3 regions of the Priestia sp. HNGD-A6 genome follow, and region 1 is predicted to be linked to each of the others. Evidence: riboswitches for the same ligand, from Rfam matches in the RefSeq annotation. Region 1 holds a riboswitch; each other region holds the start of a gene.
What was found. A riboswitch is a leader RNA that binds a small molecule or an ion and turns the genes downstream of it on or off. The one in region 1 is predicted to bind cyclic di-AMP.
Positions count from the first base shown of each region.

Region 2: linked by a shared signal. The riboswitch ahead of kdpF (K(+)-transporting ATPase subunit F) and the one ahead of SCI76_RS21035 (TrkA family potassium uptake protein) in region 1 are both predicted to bind cyclic di-AMP.
Region 3: linked by a shared signal. The riboswitch ahead of SCI76_RS20340 (dicarboxylate/amino acid:cation symporter) and the one ahead of SCI76_RS21035 (TrkA family potassium uptake protein) in region 1 are both predicted to bind cyclic di-AMP.

Region 1 is NZ_CP138621.1:4,120,398-4,123,672, forward strand. It holds gene SCI76_RS21020 (peptidyl-prolyl cis-trans isomerase) at 1-68, shown strand, start outside; gene SCI76_RS21025 (Lrp/AsnC family transcriptional regulator) at 357-812, opposite strand; gene SCI76_RS21030 (carboxymuconolactone decarboxylase family protein) at 933-1,391, shown strand; cyclic di-AMP (ydaO/yuaA leader) riboswitch at 1,507-1,651, shown strand; gene SCI76_RS21035 (TrkA family potassium uptake protein) at 1,776-2,435, shown strand; gene SCI76_RS21040 (TrkH family potassium uptake protein) at 2,439-3,275, shown strand, end outside.
Region 2 is NZ_CP138621.1:4,834,951-4,838,225, reverse strand. It holds gene kdpA (potassium-transporting ATPase subunit KdpA) at 1-1,383, opposite strand, end outside; gene kdpF (K(+)-transporting ATPase subunit F) at 1,408-1,488, opposite strand; cyclic di-AMP (ydaO/yuaA leader) riboswitch at 1,786-1,926, opposite strand; gene SCI76_RS25170 (hypothetical protein) at 1,942-2,079, opposite strand; cyclic di-AMP (ydaO/yuaA leader) riboswitch at 2,152-2,294, opposite strand; gene SCI76_RS25165 (undecaprenyldiphospho-muramoylpentapeptide beta-N-acetylglucosaminyltransferase) at 2,453-3,275, opposite strand, start outside.
Region 3 is NZ_CP138621.1:3,987,662-3,990,936, forward strand. It holds gene SCI76_RS20335 (NAD(P)/FAD-dependent oxidoreductase) at 1-688, shown strand, start outside; cyclic di-AMP (ydaO/yuaA leader) riboswitch at 1,291-1,445, shown strand; gene SCI76_RS20340 (dicarboxylate/amino acid:cation symporter) at 1,626-2,861, shown strand; gene SCI76_RS20345 (aspartate aminotransferase family protein) at 2,970-3,275, shown strand, end outside.

The DNA of each region.
Region 1 (3,275 bases):
TGAATCATATCAACCGGTATATCCAGGATCAACTGCCAAGGTTTCACGTGACTTTCAACCTTAGGTAGTTCCCTTTTATATAGATTGATTGTTTTCAAAAAACAAGCAGGTAAAAGAGCTTTCTATTAATAGAGAGCTCTTTTACATTTTTAAGTAGACAGAAATGTCGGTACCTGATAGAATGAAGTTGTAAAACTTTCATTATTCGGAAAATTTATACCCTCCAGCTTTGGAGGGTTATTTTTTATGCTTTTGGACGAATAAAAGAGGCTAGGACAGAAGTAGTTTAGTGGAAAGAAGATCCGAACGATGAATCGTTCGGATCTTTTCGTTAGTACGGTGAACGTATGTTTCAATCACTTTTCATCTTTTAAATGACTCAATAATGCAGAAGACATCTCCACGTGAGAAAGGGCGATGTGTGAAATCGTTTTGGCATAAGGTGTAATTTCGTTAATAAATTGCTCGAGTACGTGCAGGTGAGGAAGCTGAAGCTTTGTAATGAAGCAAGCCTGTCCGGCGATGCGTTCACAGAATAAAGCATAGGGATACTGAGAAATAAATCGTTTAAAACGCTCGTGCTCTCCGTTTTTCATGGTTACTTCAATAAAACACGAGACGGGCAACTGCAGCTTTTCATAATCAATATCGATTGTATATCCTTTTATAATACCAAAGCTCTCTAGCTGTCTTACTCGCTCTGCCACTGAAGGAGGAGACAGGTTAATTTGTTTTCCTAGCTCTCTTAAGGAAAGACGGCTGTTTTGCTGCAGTGCCTGCAAAATCGATAAATCAATTTCATCAATTTTCAATTGAAAACCTTCTTTCATATTAATGTTTCATTTGATTAGTAATAGCAGATAATATGTTTTATTTGTTATCTGAAATCTCCATTTTTCTTACTATAATAATTAAAAAGGAGTGAGTAAAAAATGGCAAGAGTTTTGTTAACAAACGAAGAGGGAACAAATTTTGAAAAAGCACTGAACTTAATTCCAGATGTAAAAAGGTTGTATGATGAGCTATACGACAAGCTTTGGAACAGTGATATAGTAAAAAGAGAGACTAAGGAAAAAATCAGGCTTTATCTAGCAGGTGTTAACGGCTGTGAGACGTGTATGAGCATGTCATATGTAGGCGATAAGACGCTTAATCAAAAAGTGTTAAGAGAAAAAGAGCTGGAAGAAAAAGATCGACTGCTGTTTCGATTTATAGATGTATACCGAGTGCGTCCAAGGGATTTGACGGATGCTGATATGGATCAATTAAAGAAATTTTACAGTGATACGCAGCTATTAGAGCTTTTGGCTGTTATTAATTTGTTTGATCAATTTCACAAACTGATTGTCAGTTTAGATTTATATGATTTTTGCAGTTTGCAGCGCAAGTGATGTCTTCCCTAAAAATATCTTGACAGACAAAATCCACAGGAGTAAGATAGCTTTCGTGAAGTGAAACGTATCATGAATCGAATCGATTATTCTAAAAAATAGATCATAGACATTTGAATAAAAATCGCTTAATCCATTACGGAGCGGAGGACCCATTATTTACGCACATATTGTGCTCCGGGGTGAATCCTTAAAAAGGTAGGGTTACTCTTAAAACCCGAACCCGACAGCTAACTTCGCAAGCGTTTTGAGGGGGAAGAGTGTGAAAAAACACAGGAGCCTTCCTGTGTTTTTTTGCGCTTTTTTTAAGAAAAACATGTAATTTTTTAGAAAAAGTATAAGCTAAGAGAACACACAGCAGTTGAAGAAAGGAATAAATACATTATGAAAAAACAGTTTGCTGTATTGGGATTAGGTCGTTTTGGAGGCAGTTTGGTTGAAGAGTTTGCTAATTTGGATGTGGATGTGCTCGCTATCGACCGCAATCAGGAGGTAGTAAAGAAATATAGCAACTCAGCTACATATGTCGTGCAAGCGAACGCAATTGATGAAGCTAGCTTAAAAGGGCTAGGCATTCGTAACGTTGATCATGCTCTTATTTCGTTTGGAGACGATATCGAAGCAAGCGTGCTTGCAACGATGCTTTTAAAAGATATGGGCGTTAAGCAAGTATGGGTAAAAGCGGTGAATATGTATCATCAAAAAGTGCTGGAGAAAATAGGAGCGGACAAAGTCATTCACCCTGAGCGCGATATTGCGAAGCGTATTGCTCATCACGTGGTGTCAGAAAAAATCATTGATTACATTGAACTGTCAAAGGATTATAGTATTGTCGAAATTGTCGCTTCTAAAAAGCTTCATAATAAAACGCTGTTTGATTTAAATATCCGTGCCAAGTACGGCTGCAATATTATCGGCTTTCAGCGAAAAGACGGGGAAATGGTGATTTCGCCTACCGCGCATGAAATAATTGAACAAGGAGATATGCTGATTGTTATCGGACATAATCGCGATTTAAACCGTTTTGAAGAAGAAGGAGTTTAACTCATGAAAAAACAAATCATTAAACTAACTCCTCCGCAGCTTCTTGTTTCCATTTTTGGCGGAGGAATTATTATTGGTGCTCTTCTATTGATGATGCCTTTTTCTACTACTGAGCCAATCCGGTGGGTAGACGCCCTTTTTACATCTACTTCCGCTATGACAGTGACCGGCTTAGCCGTCGTAGATACAGGTACGCGTTTTACCGTCATCGGTCAAACCATTATTATGCTGTTAATTCAAATAGGCGGTCTTGGCATTATGTCATTTGCCGTGCTGATTTTTATGATGCTAGGTAAAAAAATTGGATTTAAAGAGCGTATGCTCGTTCAGCAGGCATTAAATCAGACGAGCGTCGGTGGAGTTGTGCTGCTAGTTAAAAGGTTGTTCATCTTTTCATTTTTAATTGAGTTTGTTGCACTGATCTTTTTAGCGATACGCTGGGTTCCGGAATTCGGATGGTCTAAGGGGCTGTTCTTTAGCTTGTTTCATTCGATTTCGGCTTTTAATAACGCAGGGTTCGGACTACTGTCTGATAACTTAGTTCAGTATGTAGGAGATCCTATTATTAACATCACGATTTCTTTTCTCTTTATTATTGGTGGGTTAGGGTTTACCGTCCTTGCTGATATGTGGGTGAAAAAATCGTATAAAAAACTAACGCTGCATTCAAAAATTATGATTATCAGCACGTTCGCCATTAACGTGATTGCCATGCTTTTTATTTTTTTCTTAGAGTACAGCAATTCGCATACGCTCGGAAATTTATCATTAGGAGACAAAGTATGGGCTTCTTATTTTCAAGCGGTAACAACAAGAACCGCTGGCTTTAATACAATTGAT
Region 2 (3,275 bases), 710 kb from region 1:
GTTTGCTGCTGACGACGTAAATTCATACAGTGCCTGACTTAAGCCGTGAAAGCCAGGGTTTGATATACCTTCCATTCCTAAATGAGTAGTGAGCGCTACGGCTGTTCCTCCTAAAATTAGCAGCGGCTGCAGAATAAGCGTCACGGCAATGAGTTTCATTTCTTTTCCTTCAATTTTTTTACCTACGTATTCTGGTGTTCTTCCAACCATTAAACCTGATAAAAATACGGCAATGATGACGTACATCATAACATTCATAAATCCTGCTCCGACACCGCCAAATACGGTATTTAACATCATATTTCCAAGCGTTAATAACCCGGTAAGAGGCGTCAGGGTATCGTGCATGGTGTTGACTGCACCTGTTTCACTTGCTGTCGTCACGATGGCGTAAAGCGTCGACATGCCGACACCAAAACGGACTTCTTTCCCTTCCATATAACCGTTCGCTTCATTTAGATGAAAAGCACCAAGTCTTGGATTGCCTCCCCACTCTGTTACAAACGCTGTGCTTAAAATAACGATAAACAGCATACTCATCGCTACAAACAAGATGCGGCCTTGCTTACGCTGTCCGATCATTTTTCCGTATGTGAAAGGAAGTGCTGTTGGCAATAACAGCATAAGGACGATTTGTAATACATTGCTCAACGCGTTAGGATTTTCAAATGGATGAGCTGAATTGACACCAAAAAATCCCCCTCCGTTGTTTCCTAGCTCTTTGATTGAAAGAAAAGAAGCAACTGGTCCCCTTGCTATTTGCTGCGTTGCTCCTTCTAATGTATGGGCAGTCACAGTCCCGCTTAACGTTTGAGGGACACCTAAAAACGCAAATAAAATGCCTGTTATAAAAGCGATAGGAAGTAAAATACGCGTAATTGACTTTACAAAATCAACAAAAAAGTTTCCCATTTCCTTCCCTGCTAGCCCACGAATAAAAGCGATTGCTACTGCAAGTGCCGTTGCTGGTGCAGCAAACATCATAAATACAATGGCGGCCATCTGCGAGAAATAGGACAAACCTGATTCGCCGCTGTAGTGCTGCAAGTTCGTATTTGTCATAAAACTAATGGCCGTGTTAAAAGCAAGTGCCGGATCCATTCCTTTGATGTGGCTTGGGTTAAACGGCAGTACCCCTTGAAACCGGAAGATAAGGTACACCACAAAAATCATAAACGTATTCGCCAAAACAAGAGCAAATGCATATTGCTTCCACGTCTGATTAAGCCCTTTAATTCCTGCTGCTTTAAACATAACTGTTTCTATCTTTCCTACCAAGCTAGTGTTTTTGTCGTTTGAAAACACATTCGCTATATAAATACCTACGCGCTTTGCAATAAGCGCTACAAAAACAAGCAGCAGCGCAACTGATAGTAGAAAAATCCCCACGTTTTATTCCTCCGCTTATTAAAATTGTTCTGGATTTAACAGTACATATACTAAATAAATTAAAACGAGAACTGAAATACCTAACAAAATGAACGACATGTTCACTTCTCCTCTCTTTCGTCTACTACATGAGACGACCAGCAAATAATTCCGTACATAGCAGCTGTTAATATGGCAAGCGTTCCAAGCATGATCATATCCAAGTTGCTCCCTCCTAACTGTTTCCTAACAAAAATGATAGCTTCTAAGCTTAGTAACTATTGCTTTACATAAACCATCACGTCCAAGAAAGCTAAAGGCGAGACGTGATGCTATTTTTTTCCACTAAAAAACCGCAGAAGAGAGTTCTCTTCCGCGGTTTAATGCACGACAAATAAGCCGTGATTGACACGAATTTTTTACTCCCAAAACGCTTACGGAGTTAGCTGTCGGATTCGGGTTATGGAAGTAACCCTACTCAGTTAAGAGATTCACCCCTAGTACATACGTACAAAATATTGGGTCCCCCGCTCATAATTGATTAAGCGTATCTTTGTTATTTAATTTTTAGACTTAATAATAGTTTTTACTGCTGCGTTTAAAACTTTGATTAACTAACGTAGACAAATAGCGGTTTGCTAGATCAAAAGATTGCTGATCGCACATGGCCCGATATTCAATCATTTGAATCATTTGCTTAGATAAATGCATCCTGACGCTCCTTTCACCTATATTTTGAAAGGAGCGTACTATCCGCTGTTATAGAAAACGACCACGATTACACCATCCTCTCTCTTAACGCTTACGAAGTTAGCTGACGGGTTCGGGTCAAGAAAGTAACCCTACTCAATTAAGAGATTCACCCCTGATAATTGGGTCCTCCGCTCTTTCCTTCTCTTTCAGAAAAGACTCAGCGTTTCACAGTGGAACGTTTCATGAGAGTAATCTTACTCCTGTTAAAATTTACTGTCAACAACATTTTTTGAAATTTTAAAAGCTTTATTTTTCTATATTTATTCATTATTTTAAAATAATAATTTCAGAAGAAAAAAGCGTTCTTATCGAGGAGATAAGAACGCTTTTTTTAGCTCATTTTCTCAATTTCATTTACAAGAATTGAAATGGCATCCGTTTTTGTTGCTTCACGCATTGTACGCTTCATCGTACTTGCCTGCTGCTGAAGCTCATTTACTTCACGCAAAAACAGTTCTTTTGTTAACTGCTCTTCTTCTACAACCATACAGTAGCCTTTTTTCTTAAAGGATTGTGCATTTAAAATTTGATCTCCGCGACTCTGTGCTTTTGATAAAGGAATAATCATCATCGGTTTATGAAGAGCTAAAAACTCAAAAATGGCATTGGATCCGCCGCGTGTAATCACATAATCAGTTGCCGCTAGAACATCAGGAAGCTGTTCGTTTACGTATTCTAACTGACGGTATCCCGACTCTTTTTCAAGGCTTGTATCAATATTGCCTTTTCCGCAAAGGTGTACAATTTGGAATTTCTTTTGCAGTTCAGGCAAAGACTCTCGAACGATTTCATTAATACGGCGTGCTCCTAAACTTCCGCCCATAATCGTTAAAATGGGGCGCTTATCATAAAAGCGTAGCCAGCTTTCCCCGTTCGCTGCGCTTCCGCTAAATAGCTCTTTTCGAATAGGTGAACCAACAACCTGCACTTTTTCTTTTGGAAAGTAGTTTGCGGCTTCATCAAAAGAAGTGAAAATTTTAGTGGCAAATTTCTGCGCAATTTTATTTGCCAGTCCCGGTGTTAAATCACTTTCATGAATGAACACGGGAATGTTTAAAGATTTAGCAGCCATTACCACAGGAACTGTGACGAAACCCCCTTTTGAAAAAACAAGAGAAGGCTTTAACTTTTTCAGCACGCGACGTGCATCGCCA
Region 3 (3,275 bases), 130 kb from region 1:
CAAGCACTTGTACGAAGGGAAATTTATTTACAATACGTCTGTAGGTACAAGAGTCAGAACGTTCTGCAGCAATCCTTCAGGGCATGTGGTAGTAGAGAATCATTCAGGGATTATGTTAGCAAATGGACACGCATACAAAGATCCGAAGCTTGGAAGTCAAAATACGAACTTTGCGCTGCTTGTTTCTCATAAATTTTCGGATCCATTTGATCAGCCGAACGAATATGCGCACGAAGTATCAAGATTAGCTAATATGCTGTCAAACGGAGGCTTAGTTGTTCAAAAGTATGGAGATATTTTAAAGGGGCGCCGTTCAACAGCGAATCGAATTAAAGAAGGCTTTTTAGAACCAACGTTAAAAGAAGCTGTCCCTGGTGATTTGGGTTTAGTGCTTCCATACAATACAATGAAAAGCTTAATTGAAATGACAGAAGCACTGGATCATGTAACGCCTGGGTTAGCATCTGAACATACGCTGTTTTACGGTGTGGAAGCGAAATTTTACTCCGCCCGTCCGAAGTTAAACGATAAGTTTGAAACTGAAATTTCCGGTTTATACGTGGGAGGAGACGGAGCTGGTATTACGCGAGGACTCGCGCAGGCAAGTGCGTGTGGTGTGTGGGTAGCTCGTGACATTGTTGAAAAATTAAAGAATCGTAAAGCAAGTTCTGAACCTGTTACTGTATAAAAAAAGAGGCCGTCACGGCCTCTTTTTTTATGGGTTAAATCAACGAGAGGGAATAAGTAAAAAGTAAAGAACTTGTACCGCTCCAACTCCGATAGTTTTATATGATAATTACCCGCTCCTTTTTTAAAAGATAGTAGGAAATCTATACTTCTATCTTGAGCAGAATTAAGTAGAATAAGGGGAATTGATAGTGTCGATTTCTTCGCATCAATAAAGTCAGTGAAATTTTAAGGAGTGTATATCAAGCAGTACAAGGATAAAATCAACAGTTGGAAAGAGTTATTTTTTTGATAAGTAAAATATTTATGGAAGCAGTAAAGCACATGGATATTAGAATAATTATACATATTTATGAATGGTATTAATGAGAAGAAAGTTCACTTTATAAACTATTTTTTGAATTAATTTTTTATCCATTAGATTGTAAGTCTTGTTAAATAGGTGTTTTTGGTTTATTGAAATATGATGTAAATATTTTAAAATATAACAATTCTCAACTTTTTACGATAAAATCATGCATTATTTTTGAATAAAAACTTGACAGAAACATATAAAATGAATTTTAATTAAAGTAACAATTATTATCATGCAAAAATATTAAAGAAAATTATTTGCTTAATCTCTTTTGCTTTATAAGAGAACGGAGGACCCATATTTGTGCGTAATGTACTTGGGGTGAATCTTGAATGAATCAAGTAGGGTAACTCACATACCCGAATCCGACAGCTAACTCCGTAAGCATTCAGTGAGGGAATAACAGGTCTATGAAACCATGATATTCTCATGGTTTTTTGTATAGCTAAAAATATTCCTAAACTATTAATCTGAAAATTTTTAATATATTGTATATTTTGAGTGTTATCGCCCTCAATGCATGGTAAAATAAGTATGGTAGTTAGAATCATTCTAATATAATTTATTTACGGGAGGTAAATCTATGAAGCTATCGACAAAGATTATTATCGCGCTAATTGCTGGTGCTATTGTAGGAGTGTTAATCAATGCTTTTGCTCCAAGTGCTTTTGCTCCGCTGGACAAGTACTTGTTTACACCGCTTGGCCAAATTTTCTTAAGCTTAATTAAAATGCTTGTTGTACCAATTGTGTTTTTCTCTATCACGTTAGGTGTAGCAGGTTTAGGAGATCCCAAAAAATTAGGAAGAATCGGGGCAAAAACAGTTTCCTACTTCCTAGTGACAACAACCGTTGCAATTATTATCGGTTTAATTTTAGCGTATGCAATTAAACCGGGTACATTTGGATCTTTTGATACACAAAACGCTTCTTTTGAAGCTGAAAAAGCACCACCGGTTGGAGAGACATTCTTAAATATGATTCCAGTCAATCCAATTCAAGCGATGGCTGAAGGGAATATGCTTCAACTTATCGTTTTCTCTATCTTTATCGGTTTTGGTATCACGATGCTTGGAAGTAAAACAAAAGGACTTTACAATTTACTTGAGCAAGGAAATGAATTGATGATGTACCTTGTGAATCTAGTGATGAAGTTTGCTCCGTACGGAACATTTGGGCTTCTTGCAACCGCGGTTGGAAGTCAAGGCTGGCAGGCAATTAAAGCGATGGGGCTATACATGATTGTAGTCGTGCTCGCGCTGTTCATCCATTCAATCGTAACATATGGGGGATCAGTCGCTCTTATGGCCAGACGTAACCCTATTGATTTTTTTAAGGGTTTTGCTCCTGCGATGACAGTTGGATTCAGTACATCAAGCAGTAATGCAACGCTTCCGATTTCAATGAATGTGGCGCAAAAAAATCTTCGTGTCCCCGAGTCTATCAGCAGTTTTGTTCAGCCATTAGGTGCAACTATTAACATGGATGGAACGGCAATTATGCAAGGTGTAGCGACTATTTTTATTGCGCAAGTATACGGGGTTGATCTGTCGTTGGGCGCTCTTGTGACGGTTGTGTTGACAGCGGTGCTTGCTAGTATTGGTACAGCAGGCGTGCCGGGAGTTGGTCTTATTATGCTAGCGATGGTACTGAGTTCGGTTGGCCTGCCTGTAGCAGGTATCGGATTAATTATCGGAATTGATCGCTTGCTTGATATGCTTCGTACGTCTGTAAATATTACAGGAGACGCTGCGTGTGCCGTTATTGTGGCTGAGTCAGAAGCAAAGCGTATCGATAAATCTGTAACGCAATCAGCTTAATATGTGTAAAAGTTCTAGCTATATGCTAGGGCTTTTTTTATTGGCAAGAAACTCTTCTTTTCAGCATACAGTTTAATAAGAGTGTGTGTTTGAAAGGAGAGTGCGGAAATGAATAAAACCCATGTGATAAAGCCGCTGCTCGACGACGACTACCCAGTTATTTCATATGGAAAAGGAATTTATTTGTACGACCAAGATGGAAAAAAGTACATAGATGCTTCGTCAGGGGCAGTTACAGCAAGTATCGGACACGGCGTAAAAGAAATTATTGATGCGATGACGGATCAGGCACAGAAAGTTGCGTTTGTATATCGGTCGCAGTTTACAAGCGATCCGACGGAAGCCTTAGCTAAGAAACTATGTGAATTAAGCAGCAATCATTTCCAGTGGAGCTTTTTTGTTAACAGCGGGACA